3 regions of the Pantoea sp. YU22 genome follow, and region 2 is predicted to be linked to each of the others. Evidence: predicted binding sites of a transcription regulator. Region 2 holds the regulator's gene; each other region holds the start of a gene.
What was found. The regulator sigma-54, encoded in region 2, starts transcription at its own class of promoters, with help from an activator protein. The targets are predictions, from matches to a motif close to GTTGGCACANNTTTCGCTNT.

Region 1 (5,173 bases), on a different contig from region 2:
TCGAACAGCTCAGGAGGCAGATCTTGGATCAGCACTTCCTGACCGGCCGCCATCACCGTCAGCCAGCGGCAGGTATTCTCCAGCTGGCGCACATTGCCTGACCAGTGCAGACGCGTCAGCGCTGCTTCGGTTTCCGGATGGAGGATTTTCGCCTCAACGCCCAGTTCGCGCGCCGCCACCTGCAGGAAATAACGCGCCAGGCGGGGAATATCCTCACGGCGTTCACGCAGCGGCGGCAGATGAACGCGGATCACGTTCAGGCGATGGAAGAGATCCTCGCGAAACTTGCCTTCCTGCACGCGCAGCTCCAGATTCTGGTGCGTGGCTGCAATAATGCGCACGTCGACTTTTACCGGCGCATAGCCACCGACGCGGTAAAACTGCCCGTCAGCCAGGACGCGCAACAGACGCGTCTGTACGTCGAGCGGCATATCGCCGATCTCGTCCAGGAACAGCGTGCCGCCGTCCGCCTGCTCGAAACGGCCCTGACGAATCTGGTTTGCGCCGGTAAAGGCCCCTTTTTCATGGCCGAACAGCTCAGATTCGATCAGATCTTTCGGGATGGCCGCCATATTCAGCGCGATAAAGGGCGCTTTGGCGCGCGGGCTGTGACGATGAAGTGCATGTGCGACCAGCTCTTTACCGGTGCCTGATTCGCCGTTGATCAGCACGCTGATCGACGAGCGCGACAAACGACCGATAATGCGGAACACGTCCTGCATCGCCGGCGCTTCGCCGATAATATCGGTGGTCGGGCCGCTGACTGGCTGGTTACGCGGCTGCTGCTGCTCCTGATAGTGACTGATAGCGCGTTCAACCAGCGCCACGGCTTCATCAATATCAAAGGGCTTTGGCAGATAGTCGAACGCGCCTTGCTGATAAGCGCTTACCGCCGCATCCAGATCGGAGTGCGCTGTCATAATGATGACCGGCAGCATCGGATGACGCTGTTTAATCTGTTTCAGCAGCGCCAGCCCATCCATGCCCGGCATGCGGATATCTGACAGTAAAACGTCTGGGGTTTTGGTCGAGAGCGCGTCCAGCACCTCACTGGCGCTGTCGAACGTGGCACAGCTTAACCCGGCTCCAGTAAGCGCGCGTTCAAGCACCCAGCGGATGGAGCTATCGTCATCGACGATCCAGACTATCCCTCGTTGCATAGAAACCTCACTGGCGTATAGGCAGGTAAACCGAAAATTCGGTGTGTCCAGGCCAACTGTTAAATTCAATTTTTCCTGAATGCTGATCAATCAGGCTACGGGCGATAGAGAGACCCAGGCCGGTGCCGCCTTCGCGTCCACTCACCATTGGGTAGAACAGCGTATCCTGTAGCTGGGCCGGAATACCCGGGCCGTCATCCTCAACGTCGATGCGCGCCGCCAGCCGGTAGCGCGTGCCGTGCAGCGTGAGCTGAAAGGCGGTGCGGGTGCGCAAAATAATAGTGCCGCCATCTTTGCCCAGCGCCTGCAGCGCGTTGCGCACCACATTCAGCAACACCTGCTCAATCTGATCGGGATCGTGTGGCAGCTCCGGCAGGCTGGGATCGTAATCGCGCACCAGCGCGACATTTTCCGGCAGCTCCATCGACACCAGATTTACTACGCGCTCCGCTACCTGATGAATGCTCTGCGTAATATGCATGCCAGGCTGCTGCGGGCCGAGCAGTCGATCGACCAGGTTACGCAGGCGGTCCGCCTGCTCGATAATGACTTTGGTGTATTCGTTTAGCGACGGATCGGGCAGGGCACGAGATAACAGCTGCGCCGCGCCGCGTAGTCCGCCGAGCGGATTTTTAATTTCATGCGCGAGTCCACGCACCAAATCGCGCGCCGCGACCTGCTGCGCATGCTGAAGCTGCTCCTGGCTGAGACGGCGCTGGTTATCCATCGGCGCCATCTCCAGCAGAATAAAGCTGTCCGGCAGCCGTTGCGCCGTCAGCGCCATTACATGCGCGCGGCCATCGACCACCAAAGTCACTTCGCTGTCGGTAAAACCCTGGCCAGCCTCCAGATTCTCGCGCATTACCTCGATATTCAGCGAAAAGTAACCCGTCAGGTCGGGCAACGGCGTGCCGAACAGTTTGCGTGAGCTTTGCGCCAGTAACTGCTGCGCCGCCGGATTGGCATAGTGAATGACCAGTTCGTCGTCCACCAGCAGGATACTGTTTATCAAAGAGTTGAGAATTTGCCCCGCGTCGGGCAGGGAGCCAGTTGCCATACAGCGTTCCTCTGCACTAATTCAGTGCATTATACTCTTCCGCGCCTGTTTCCAGACGGCTGAACGATGATTTCGCGGCGAAAAAAGCCCATCCGGAGATGGGCTAAAGTTTCCACGGCAACAAAAATCTTCTGCGCCTTGCGCGTCGCCGCTGCGTTAGCAGCCTCGGGATCTTTCCTGTTGCCACCTGGAGCGGCAACGCGACCTGTGCAGAATAAAGATTAAACGCTGTAGTACAGTTCGAACTCAACCGGGTGCGGCGTCATGCGAACGCGATCGTTCTCAACTTTACGCAGTTCGATATAGGCATCGATGGCATCGTCAGTGAATACGCCGCCGCGGGTCAGGAACTCGCGATCTTCGTTCAGCGCGTTCAGCGCTTCTTCCAGCGAACCTGCAACTTTTGGAATCTCCGCCTCTTCTTCCGGCGGCAGATCGTACAGGTTTTTATCCATCGCATCGCCCGGGTGGATCTTATTGATCACGCCGTCCAGGCCAGCCATCAGCAGCGCGGTGAACGCCAGGTACGGGTTAGCGGCCGGATCCGGGAAGCGTGCTTCGATACGACGCGCTTTCGGGCTGGCAACAACCGGGATACGGATAGAGGCGGAGCGGTTACGGGCAGAGTAAGCCAGCATAACCGGCGCTTCGTAGCCAGGTACCAGACGCTTATAGGAGTTGGTGGTCGGGTTCGCCAGGGCGTTGATCGCTTTTGCGTGCTTAATGATACCGCCGATGTAGAACAGCGCGGTTTCAGACAGGCCGCCGTATTTGTCGCCTGCGAACAGGTTTACGCCGCCTTTAGAGAGCGACATATGGCAGTGCATGCCAGAACCGTTATCGCCGAACATCGGCTTCGGCATAAAGGTCGCGGTTTTACCGTAGGCGTGCGCGACGTTATGCACGACATATTTGTAGATCTGAATTTCGTCCGCTTTTTTGGTCATGGTGTTGAAGCGGGTCGCCACTTCGTTCTGACCTGCGGTCGCTACTTCGTGGTGGTGCGCTTCAACAACCAGGCCCATCTGTTCCATGGTCAGACACATGGCGGAGCGGATGTCCTGCGAAGAGTCGACCGGCGGAACCGGGAAGTAGCCGCCTTTCAGACCAGGACGGTGGCCTTTGTTGCCGCCTTCGTACTCTTTGCCGGTGTTCCAGGCCGCTTCGATATCATCGATAGCGACATGCGAGCCGGAGGTAGAAGAGCCGAAACGAATATCGTCGAACAGGAAGAATTCCGGCTCCGGTCCAAAGAGTACGGTGTCGGCGATGCCGGAAGAGCGCAGATACTCTTCAGCGCGTTTGGCGATGGAGCGCGGGTCGCGATCGTAGCCCTGCATTGTGCCTGGCTCGAGGATGTCACAACGGATGATCAGCGTCGGGTCTTCGAAGAACGGGTCCAGTACCGCAGTCGTTGCGTCCGGCATCAGCACCATGTCTGATTCGTTAATGCCTTTCCAGCCGCCGATAGAGGAGCCATCAAACATTTTGCCTTCTTCGAAAAAGTCAGCGTTAACCTGGTGAGCAGGGATAGTAACGTGCTGTTCTTTACCTTTGGTATCGGTAAAACGCAGGTCAACAAACTTAACTTCGTGCTCGTTCATCATCGAGAGAACGTGTTCAGCGGACATACTCAACTCTCCTGGAAAGGGTCATTATCATCGTGGTGAGTGGCTGCGTCGTCTGAATTCCAGTGTGTCTGACCGCCATTCCCAACCAACCGATCTCGGCAAGCTCTGCAACTGTCGTGCAACTGCTGTTTTCGCTTAAAAAAGATAAAGCGAATTTTATGCCAACTTTTTTCAAAGCGACTAAATTGGGCCTGTGCGCACTCTTTTGTTGCCGGGGAGATGCACCAGTCTGACTTTTTTGCACCAAAAGCGTGCTTTGCCGGCAAATTTAAGCACCAATATGGTGCATTACTCCAACTTAGTGCATTAAGTGCACCGCAGCCAGCGCAAATTTCCGTCAGTGCAATAAACTTCAGGTGAGAAGTGTGATCGTGTTCAGTATCCCGCTTAATCCGTGTACAATAGCGCGCTATTTCTAATGCCTGAGGCAAAGTTGTGATCGAAAATTTGCGTAACATCGCCATCATCGCGCACGTAGACCATGGTAAGACCACCCTGGTTGATAAACTGCTGCAACAGTCCGGTACCTTTGACGCGCGTACCGAAGCGACTGAGCGTGTGATGGACTCCAACGATTTGGAGAAAGAGCGTGGGATTACCATCCTCGCTAAAAACACCGCCATCAAATGGAATGACTACCGTATCAACATCGTTGATACCCCAGGACACGCCGACTTTGGCGGTGAGGTAGAGCGCGTCATGTCCATGGTGGATTCGGTGCTGTTGGTTGTCGATGCGATGGATGGCCCTATGCCGCAAACCCGCTTCGTGACCAAAAAAGCCTTTGCCCATGGTTTGAAGCCGATCGTTGTCATCAACAAGATTGACCGTCCGGGCGCGCGTCCTGACTGGGTTGTTGACCAGGTGTTTGACCTGTTCGTCAACCTGGACGCAACCGACGAGCAGCTTGATTTCCCGATTATTTACGCGTCTGCGCTGCAGGGCATCGCCGGTCTGGATCACACCGACATGGCTGAAGATATGACCCCGCTTTATCAGGCGATCGTTGAGCACGTTTCTCCGCCGCAGGTTGAAGTTGACGCGCCGCTGCAGATGCAGATTTCGCAGCTGGACTACAACAACTACCTGGGCGTGATCGGCATCGGCCGCATCAAGCGCGGTAAAATCAAGCCGAACCAGCAGGTTACTGTTGTCGACAGCGAAGGCAAAACGCGCAACGGTAAAGTTGGCAAAGTGCTGGGTCACCTCGGCCTGGAGCGTATCGATACTGACCTGGCGGAAGCGGGCGATATCGTGGCGATCACTGGTCTGGGCGAGCTGAACATCTCCGATACTATCTGCGATCCGCAGAATGTAGAGGCGCT
Region 2 (5,173 bases):
AGGCGTCCGGCAGATTGTTCAGCGCATTTTCAAAAATTTCCGGCGACTCCGGCATGTTGCGCACGTCGATGCTGACGGCAGCCGAAATATTACGCTCCACCAGCGAGTTCGCCAGCTCGGGCAACAGCACCACGGGCAGGTTATCGACGCAGTAGAAACCCATATCTTCAAGCGCGCGTAGCGCCACCGATTTTCCTGAGCCTGACCGACCGCTAACGATCATCAGCACCATGACCTTCTCTCCCGTTTTAAACCGGCACGCACGCCGGTAAAAGCGCAGCGCGCGTTACTGCTCCTCTGGAGCTTCTGTAATAATGGCGTAGAGTTCTTCATCGCTTTGTGCCGCGCGCAGGCGGCGACACACGGTCTTGTCCGCCAGACGTTTCGCGACCAGAGACAGGGTGTGCAGGTGGGTTTTGCACTGGTCCGCGGGCACCAGCAGCGCAAACAGCAGATCAACCGGCTGGTTGTCCACCGCGTCGAATGCGATAGGCTGGTCAAGGCTGATAAAGACGCCTACGGCGCGCAGCGTGTCCTCTTCCAGCTTGCCGTGCGGAATAGCGATACCGTTGCCGATACCGGTACTGCCCATGCGCTCACGGGTCAGGATCGCTTCAAACAGCGTTTGATGCGGCAGATTAAGCTGCTTCGCTGCCAGTTCGCTGATAATTTCCAGCGCGCGCTTTTTACTCTGGCAGTGTACGCCGTTGCGCGTACAGTCCGGCGTCAGCACGGTGCTCAGTTCCAGTGTCAGATCGTTGTTCATTGTCGTTTCACTTGCGAGTTCACAGAGCCGCGGGCCTGCCGCGCTTAACGACCGCGCGGTATCCCGTGGCGCTTGCACAGATGGCAAAACGGGGCGGTAAATCCGCCCCATCCAGACCGCCCTGAGCGCGCGGCGCGCGCTCTGCAAGCGTGAAGGTTAGTGTTTTTTCAGTTTGTCTTTATGCCGGGTTAGCTGACGGGCGAGTTTATCGACCAGCCCGTCAAGCGCCGCATACATATCTTCCGCTTCCGCCGTGGCGTGCAGCTCGCCGCCGTTGACATGCAAGGTCGCTTCCGCAACCTGGGTGACCTTTTCCACTTTCAGAACAATATAAACCTGATTGATACGATCGAAATAGTGTTCCAGTTTGGCAAATTTGTTGCTGATGAATTCACGCAGCGCTTCGGTGATTTCAACATTTTGCCCAGTGAGGTTTAGCTGCATAGGTCTTCCTTCTCATTTCTGTCAAACCAGCTGTTTACGCTGGTTGGAGGGCGGGATAGATAAAGACTCGCGATATTTAGCGACGGTTCGGCGCGCCACCATGATGCCTTGTTCAGATAACATGGAGGTAAGCTTACTGTCACTCAAGGGTTTAGCGGGATTCTCCGCCGAGATTAATTTTTTCACCAGCGCGCGGATAGCCGTTGAGGAGGCTTCGCCGCCGCCTTCGGTATTGACGTGGCTGGAGAAAAAATATTTAAGTTCAAAGATGCCGCGCGGGCTGTGCAGATATTTCTGCGTGGTCACGCGCGAAATGGTGGACTCATGCATATCGACGGCCTGCGCGATATCCGCCAGCACCATCGGACGCATAAATTCTTCGCCCTGCTCGAAAAAAGCCTGCTGCTGCTCAACGATGCAGCGCGTTACTTTCAGCAGCGTATCGTTGCGGCTTTCCAGGCTTTTAATCAGCCATCGCGCCTCCTGCAGGTTGCTGCGGATAAACTGGCTGTCGCTGTCGTTACGCGCGGCGCCGCCCATGGCGGCGTAGTGTTGATTGATCTTCAGACGCGGCACGCTGTCGGCATTCAGTTCAACCGTCCAGCGCGTGCCGATCTTGCGTACCAGCACGTCGGGAATGACATATTCCGGCTCGCCGGTCTGTACCGACTGGCCAGGACGCGGATCCAGCGACTGGATCAGCAGCATCGCCTCTTTCAGCACATCTTCTTTGAAACGGGTTACGCGCATCAGGCTGCGGAAATCGTGGTTAGCCAGCAGATCGAGGTGGTTGCTGACAATCAGGCGCGCTTCGGCCAGCATTGGCGTGGTCGGCGCAAACTGAGAAAGCTGCACCAGCAGGCAGTCGCGCAGATCGCGCGCGCCGACGCCGACGGGATCGAAGCGCTGAATGCGCTTCAGCACCGCCTCGACTTCATCCAGCCCCAGTTCGTCATTACCCATGCTGTCGAGGATCTCGTCAAGCGAAACGGTAAGGTATCCGGTATCGTCGATAGCATCGACGATCGAGGTGGCGATAGCGCGATCGGTATCGGTGAAAGGGGTCAGATCCACCTGCCACATCAGGTAATCCTGCAGCGACTGGGTCGTTTCGCCCTGATAGATCGGCAGCTCGTCATCCTGATAGTCAGTGCCGGTGCCGGAAGGCGTGCCTGCGGTGTACATTTCGTCCCAGGTGGCGTCGAGCGGCAGATCGTCCGGCATCTCTTTCTGTTCAAGCGCCTCGCGCGTGTCCAGCACCTCATCTTCCTGATAGTCGCGGCTGTCGATCTCTTCATGCACTTCAGCCTGCTCCAGCAGCGGATTGCTCTCCAGCGCCAGCTGCAGCTCTTGCTGCAGCTCAAGCGTAGAGAGCTGCAGCAGCCGGATTGCCTGCTGCAACTGCGGAGTCATTGCCAGCTGTTGGCTGAACCTGAGTTGCAAACCTTGCTTCATATTCAGGACGGAATTTCCTAAGCAAACATCGTATTAACGACACCTTATCAGAGTCTGAACTCTTCGCCCAAATAAACCCGTTTAACCTGCTCATCTGCAAGAATTTCGTTCGGCGTGCCGTGAGCGATAAGGCGCCCCTGGCTGACGATATAAGCGCGTTCGCAAACCGCCAGGGTTTCACGCACGTTGTGGTCGGTGATCAATACGCCGAGGCCGCTGTCGCGCAGGTGCTCGATGATCTTTTTGATGTCGATAACCGAGATGGGATCGACGCCGGCAAAAGGCTCATCAAGCAGGATAAATTTAGGGTTAGCGGCCAGCGCGCGGGCAATTTCTACGCGGCGGCGTTCGCCGCCCGACAGCGCCTGACCCATGCTGTCGCGCAGATGGGCGATATGAAACTCATCCATCAGCTCGTTGGCGCGATCCTGGCGCTGCTCTTCGGTAAGATCGTCGCGGATTTGCAGTACCGCCATCAGGTTGTCATAGACGCTCAGGCGGCGGAAAATCGACGCTTCCTGCGGCAGATAGCCGATACCGCGCCGCGCGCGCGCGTGCAGCGGCAGAATGCTGATATCTTCCTGGTCGATCACGATGCGGCCAGCGTCGCGCGGCACGATGCCGACGACCATATAGAAGGTGGTGGTCTTACCCGCGCCGTTGGGGCCGAGCAGGCCGACGATCTCGCCGGATTTCACCTGCAGGCTGACATCTTCCACCACGCGACGGCCTTTATAGGCCTTCGCCAGGTTTTCTGCGATTAATGTGGCCATAGCGATCAGTTACTCTTTTTCGGGCTGTTAGCGTTCTTGTCCTGCAGCTGCGACGGCACCAGCACGGTGGTGACGCGTTTGCTCTGGCCCTGGCTGTAGGCCTGCATTTTCTGCTCTTTGACCAGATAGGTGATGCGGTCGCCTTTAATATTGCTGTCCTGCTGCTCAATGTAGGCGTTGCCGGTCAGCTCAACGAAATCTTTCGCCAGCTCATAGTGCAGTTTGGCGGCGTGGCCCTGAACCGGCTTGCCGCTGTCCTGCATCTGATAGAAGGTGGCAGGATTGCCGTAGGCATCGACGATGGTTTTGTTGCTGTCGCCGCCGGGACGCGTCACCACCACTTTATCGGCGGTGATTTTGATCGTTCCCTGGGTCACGATGACGTTGCCGGTAAAGGTCGCCACATTGCCTTGCAGGTCAAGCGCCTGGTTCTCGGAATCGATGTTGACGGGTTTGTCCGAGTCGCCGGTCACCGCCAGCGCGGGCAAACTGGCCGCCAGCAGCGCGCCGACCAGGAAAAACTTAAGGCTGTTGTTGTGCATTTTGGATTTCATAATAAGTTTTGACCTTTTCAATCAACTCGGCGTTTTTCGTCCGTAAATTTCCGCGCATCTTCATGCCGGTAGAGTTAAAACCGCGCCCGAATAAGGTCACCTGATCGTCGGACGTCACATCCTGCGAGACGAGGTTGACCTGCGCGTTGTCAGTTTTGATGCGCTGAAGCTGCGAATCCTGCGTCAGGGTATTCACCTCGACATGGCCATACAGATACAGCATACGATCTTTCGTTAATTTGGCTTTATCGGCGCGCACGGACCAGGTCGGCACCTTATTTTCGTCGTAGGTGGTCATGACCGGTTTATCGAACCAGCTCACCTCATCCGCCGAGAAATAGGTCACTTTTTCCGACACCAGTTTGTAGGCCAGCGCCCCTTGCGGGTTGTAGACCACGGTATTCGAATTCGCGCTGGTATAGGTCGGCTCCTGATCGTTGGCGGCGACCGGCGCACTATTGTCATCCTGGCTGGTCAGGTTCCAGCCGATCAGCACCAGCGCAATCAAGGCCAGAATCAGCGTTATCCAACGCCTGCTTTTATTCATACTGATTGCCCTTTGGCATCCTCAAATTTGTTCTGCGCCATTAAAATCAGGTCGCACAGTTCGCGCACTGCGCCGCGTCCGCCTGCGATGCGCGTGACGTAATGGGCGCGCGGCAGCAATACCGGATGCGCATCCGCTACCGCCACGCTCAGCCCTACGCGGGCCATCACCGGCCAGTCGATAAGGTCATCGCCGATATAGGCGACCTGTTCGTCGGAAAGCGACAGTTTATCCAGAAGTTCGCGATAGGCCAAAAGCTTATCCGACTGTCCCTGGTAAAGATGACGAATGCCTAAAGTTTTGCAGCGATCCTCCATCAGGCGCGCATTGCGCCCGGTAATAATCGCCACCTCTATATCAGAGGTTAGCAAACAGCGGATGCCGTAGCCGTCGCGCACGTTAAAGGCTTTTAGCTCTTCGCCATTATTACCCATATAGATCACGCCGTCCGACATAACGCCGTCGACGTCGCAAATCAGCAGACGGATCTGGCTGGCACGCGCCATCACCTCCGCGCTGACCGGGCCGTAGCAGGTTTCCACCAGGGAAGTATTTACCGACATTCTCGTTTCCTGTTCAGACTACGCCGGCGCGCAGCATGTCATGCATATGTACCACACCGAGCAGACGATCG
Region 3 (5,173 bases), on a different contig from region 2:
GGCTGTTCACATCGAGACCTTCGCGCTCCTGCTCTTCCGGCACGCGCAGACCCACGATCATATCTGCCAGCTTAAAGCCGATAAAGGCGACCACCGCAGACCAGACGATAGTAATGGCGACGCTGTAGAGCTGCACCCATACCTGATGTCCCATGGTGACCCCTTCCGCATAACCGACGCCGCCCAGCGAAGAGGAGGTGAATACGCCGGTCAGAATACAGCCAATAATGCCGCACACGCCGTGCACGCCGAAGACGTCACAGGGATCGTCCACGCGCAGCATTTTCTTCAGCGAGGTTACGCCCCACAGCCCAGCCAGACCGCCCACCAGGCCGATAATCAACGCCCCGCCGACGCCTACATAGCCACAGGCTGGGGTAATGGCGACCAGACCGGCGATAAAACCTGAACAGGCGCCCAGCAGCGACGGTTTGCCGCGTACGGCCCACTCGCCGAAGGTCCAGGAGAGCACCGCGCCTGCGGTCGCTACTACGGTGTTCAGAAAAGCCAGCGCGGCGATCTCGTTAGCGGCAGAGGCCGAACCGGCGTTAAAGCCAAACCAGCCCACGTAAAGGATCGCCGTACCGGTGAAGACCATCGGCAGGTTATGCGGTTTAAACGCCTCTTTGCCGAAGCCCGCGCGCTTGCCTACCAGATAGGCGCCCACCAGTCCGGCAATAGCGGCGTTAATATGCACGACCGTACCGCCTGCGAAGTCCAGCGCGCCATCCTGCGCCAGGAAACCGCCCGCCCAGACCATATGCGCAATCGGCAGATAAGCCAGAGTGACCCAGACGCCGACAAAAATCAGCACGGCGGAGAAGCGAATACGCTCGGCGATAGCGCCGACGATCAGCCCCACGGTAATACAGGCGAACGACGCCTGGAATGCGACGTGGATATACTGATAGAAGGTGCCCATCACCGCCTTCAGCTCGATGTTTTTCAGCATCGCCCACTGGAAGCTGCCGAAAAAGGCGTTGCCTTCGCTGAACGCCAGCGAATAGCCATACACAATCCACAGCACGCAGACTAACGCAAAGGTCACCGCGACCTGCGTCAGCATAGAGAGAACGTTTTTGCCGCGGATCAGGCCGCCGTAAAAGAGTGCGATCCCTGGAACCGTCATAAACAGCACCAGTGCGGTGCAAATCATCATAAATGCGTTGTCGGCCTTATCCGCAACCGCCGGCGCGGGCGCAGCCATCGCCAGCGAGGGTAACAGGGCCAGGCTGATGAGGCCCAACAAGGTCAGTGCTTTATTCATTTTTTTCCATCCCATCAGATTACGTAGCCGAAATCAGAGCGCTGCTTCGTCGGTTTCACCGGTGCGAATACGAATAACGCGCTGAAGCTCAGCGACAAAAATTTTGCCGTCACCGATCTTGCCGGTGTAAGCCGCCTTGCTGATCACATCCACCACTTCGTCGAGCTGGTCGTCGGCAATAGCGACATCAATCTTGACCTTGGGCAGAAAGTTCACGCTGTATTCAGCGCCGCGATAGAGCTCTGCATGGCCTTTCTGACGGCCAAATCCTTTAACCTCAGAAACGGTCAGCCCCTGAATGCCGATAGAGGAGAGCGCTTCGCGCACATCCTCCAGTTTGAATGGTTTGATGACTACGGTAACCAGCTTCATTACATCCCCTCCGGGTAGTAGACAAGTGAGTCGCCTCAGACGTGCAGAGACAGAAGCAAAGGCTGTGCCAGGAATGAAAAAGCGTGCGCGGTGCGCCCTGAATGCAGCGCAGTATGGCTTAACGTGGCAGGAAAAAAGGACCGGGAGAGAAAAGCGAAACGAGATAACGACAGGGCTGCACTTCTTTGGTGCTTCGGGCCTCAAAGAAGTGCAGCGATACGGAACATTCTGATAAATGCGCGCAAAAAAGGTGCAATTTACTCGACGGAGGCGACGGCTGTGCCCGACACCAGTTCATCGCCCGCCTGCTGCAGCTGATACATTTGCCAGTATCGCCCCTGACGCGCCAGCAGCCCGACGTGATCGCCCTGCTCCACCACCTGACCGCGATGCAGCACCAGAATGGTATCGGCCTCGGTAATGGTCGACAGACGATGGGCGATGACCACCAGCGTGGTGTGCTGACGCAACGCGCGCAGGGTCTGCTGAATCGCCTGTTCGGTGCCGGAGTCGATATTGGCGGTCGCCTCGTCGAGGATGAGGATCTGCGGCATCTCTACCAGCACGCGCGCCAGCGCCAGCAGTTGCTTCTGTCCCACCGACAGATTGTTCCCCTGCTCGCCTAAACGCGTATGAATGCCGTCAGGCATATCGCGCGCCAGCGAGGCGAGCTGCACCTGTTCCAGTACCTGCCAGACCGCCTCTTCACTGATATCGCGGCCGAGGCGCACGTTAGCCAGCAAACTGTCCGCCAGCACCACAGGATCCTGCTGCACCATGGCAATGCCGCGACGCAGAGTCCGATGGCTGAGCTGGCTGACGGGACGATCGTCCAGCCTTATTTCGCCGCGTGTCGCCGGGTAATAGCCCATTAAAAGGCTGGCGAGGGTGCTTTTTCCGCTGCCGGTATGCCCTACCAGCGCGACGAAACTGCGCGCTGGCACGTCAAGATTGATATCGCTCAGCACGTCACGATCGCCGCGATAGGCGAAGCTCAGGTGACGCAGCGAGATACGTCCTGAACTCAGCGGGCGATCGTCATCGCCGTAATGCTGCTGCGTCGCGTCCATCAGCTCGAAAATGCGTTCGCCCGACACCACCGCCTGCTGCAGCATCGACTGTTGCGTCGTCAGTTCGATCAGCGGTTCGTTGAGACGACCAAGGTAGGTGATAAAGGCATAGAGCACACCGACCTCAAATATGCCCGGCGAGGAGAAGCTGAACAGCATCAGCAGACCGCAAAGGATCAGCGCGGAAAAGAGGCTAAGCAGCGGGCGCAGCAGAAAACCGTCCAGCCGCAGCGTCTGCATACGCGCCAGATAGTGCGAACGACTGGCTTCGTTCATACGCTCGCCGAAGCGCGCCTGCTGACGAAACTGCTGGATCACGCTCATGCCGTTGATCACTTCGTTAAAACCGTTGTTGATATCCGCCAGATAGCTGCGTACGCGGCGCGCAATCGGCGTGCTGTAGCGCTGATAAATCAACATCACCGTCAGCACCAGCGGAAAGATCACCATCGCCACCAGCGCCATGCGCCAGTCAAGGCTGAACATCGCCACCATCATCGCGCCGATCAGCGCCGCGCCGCGCAACACTGTCGCCACCACCGTGACGTAGAGATCTTTAATCACCTCGGTGTCGTTGGTAACGCGTGAAATAATCTGCCCGACCGGCTGGGTATCGAAGGCGCTGAGCGGCTGACGCAGCGCCGCGTCCATAACGTCGCTGCGCAGCCGCTGCACCACGCCGATCGCCGCGCGGTTAAACAGCAAAGCCTGAAAATAGTGCAGTCCCGCCGCCAGCAGCTGCAGCAAAATAAAGCTCACCACCAGCCCGGCGACGATGCCCCAGGGCATCCGGTGTTTCGCCACCAGGTTGTCGATAAAATAGCTGACCAGCACAGGTCCGGTCACCTCGGCCGCGGCGGCGATCCAGAGCATGCCGACCGCGAGGCCTAGCGACCGGCGCCATGGTTTGCCATAGGCGAGCAGCCGCTTCAGCGTCGGCCATAAGCGTTTAGACTTCGCCATCGGGCGCTCCTTTTGCTGATTCATCCTCATCCAGCGCCGCCTCAAGCTGCTGATAGCGATACATATCGCGATACCATCCCGGCTGCGCCGCCAGCGCATCGTGATCCCCGCGCTGGGCGACCACGCCCTGTTGCAGCACCAGAATTTCGCTCGCCTCCGCCAGCGCCGACAGACGATGCGCGCTGATGATCAGGGTGCGGCCCTGCCCCCAGCGGCGCAGGTTATGCAGGATGTCATGTTCGGTGCGGCCATCGACCGCCGACAGGGCATCGTCGAGGATCAGGATCTCCGCGTCGAGCAACAGCGCGCGCGCAATAGAGATACGCTGCTTCTGGCCGCCGGAAAGCATTACGCCGCGCTCGCCCACTTCAGTGTCATACCCCTGCGGCAGACGCAAAATATCCTCGTGCACGCAGGCCAGTTGCGCTGCGCGCTCGATCTCTTCCTGACTGGCGTCGGGCCTGCCCAGCGCGATATTGTTCGCCACGCTGTCAGAGAAGAGGAACGGCGTCTGGCTGACCACCGCCAGGCGGCTGCGCCAGCTGTCGATGCGCAGCTGCGTCAGCGGAATGTTGTGATAGCGGATCTCACCCTGTTCAATATCGAAATGGCGTTGCAGCAGGCTGAGCAGCGTGCTTTTTCCGCTGCCGGTCGGGCCGCACAGGCCGAGCATCTGGCCAGGTTTCAGCTCAAAGCTGAGGTTGCGCAGCACCGGCGCGACGCTGGCCGGATAGCGAAACTCGCGGATCGCCGCCTTTAGTACGCCAGGGTTCGCAGGCGGAACCTGCTCGCCATCTTCCACCGCGGGCGCTTCCGCCAGCAGCGCGCCGATGCGGCTCCAGGCGGCGCTGCCGCGCTCGACGATATTGAACATCCACGCCAGCGCCAGCATCGGCCAAATCATCAGGCCAAGATACATAACAAAGCTGGTAAGCTGACCAAGCGTCAGCCGATCGTGCCATACCATCCAGCTGCCGCCGCCGATCGCCAGCAGGTTCGAGAAGCCGATTGCGATATAGATCGTAGGGTCGAAGCGGGCGTCGACGCGCGCCACGCGCAGGTTTTTCTCGCCGGTATCGCGGGCAATCGCGGAAAACTGCTCGGACTGGTGCGACTCCAGGCCAAAAGCCTTAATCATACGGATGCTGGTCAGGCTCTCCTGCGTCTGATCGTTAAGGCTGGAAAAGGCCGCCTGCGCCAGCTTAAAACGGTCGTGCAGCTGGTTGCCGTAACGATGGATAAACAGCGCCATGATCGGCATCGGCACCAGCGACAGCAGCGTCAGTTGCCAGCTAATCTGCAGGCTCATCACCAGCAGCACCACGCAGCCCATTACCAGCGAATCCACCAGCGTCAGCACCCCTTCGCCGGCGGCGAATACCACGCGATCCACATCATTAGTGGCGCGCGCGATAAGATCGCCGGTGCGATGGCGCAGATAAAAAGCCGGGTGCTGGCGGCTGAGCTGACGGTAAAAATCTTCGCGCAGTTCGACGGCAAG

Region 1: a site for sigma-54 is predicted at 3,995-4,014, ahead of glnA (glutamate--ammonia ligase). Genes of this name have one in related genera too.
Region 3: a site for sigma-54 is predicted at 1,692-1,711, ahead of glnK (P-II family nitrogen regulator). Genes of this name have one in related genera too.

Annotation. Positions count from the first base shown of each region.
Region 1 is NZ_RYDU01000013.1:112,735-117,907, reverse strand. It holds gene glnG (nitrogen regulation protein NR(I)) at 1-1,160, opposite strand, end outside; gene glnL (nitrogen regulation protein NR(II)) at 1,168-2,217, opposite strand; gene glnA (glutamate--ammonia ligase) at 2,439-3,848, opposite strand; gene typA (ribosome-dependent GTPase TypA) at 4,284-5,173, shown strand, end outside.
Region 2 is NZ_RYDU01000002.1:324,439-329,611, reverse strand. It holds gene rapZ (RNase adapter RapZ) at 1-232, opposite strand, end outside; gene ptsN (PTS IIA-like nitrogen regulatory protein PtsN) at 287-766, opposite strand; gene hpf (ribosome hibernation promoting factor) at 923-1,210, opposite strand; gene rpoN (RNA polymerase factor sigma-54) at 1,232-2,665, opposite strand; gene lptB (LPS export ABC transporter ATP-binding protein) at 2,713-3,438, opposite strand; gene lptA (lipopolysaccharide ABC transporter substrate-binding protein LptA) at 3,444-3,992, opposite strand; gene lptC (LPS export ABC transporter periplasmic protein LptC) at 3,961-4,539, opposite strand; gene kdsC (3-deoxy-manno-octulosonate-8-phosphatase KdsC) at 4,536-5,102, opposite strand; gene kdsD (arabinose-5-phosphate isomerase KdsD) at 5,116-5,173, opposite strand, start outside.
Region 3 is NZ_RYDU01000003.1:213,382-218,554, reverse strand. It holds gene amtB (ammonium transporter AmtB) at 1-1,267, opposite strand, end outside; gene glnK (P-II family nitrogen regulator) at 1,301-1,639, opposite strand; gene EKL29_RS07660 (SmdB family multidrug efflux ABC transporter permease/ATP-binding protein) at 1,897-3,672, opposite strand; gene EKL29_RS07655 (SmdA family multidrug ABC transporter permease/ATP-binding protein) at 3,659-5,173, opposite strand, start outside.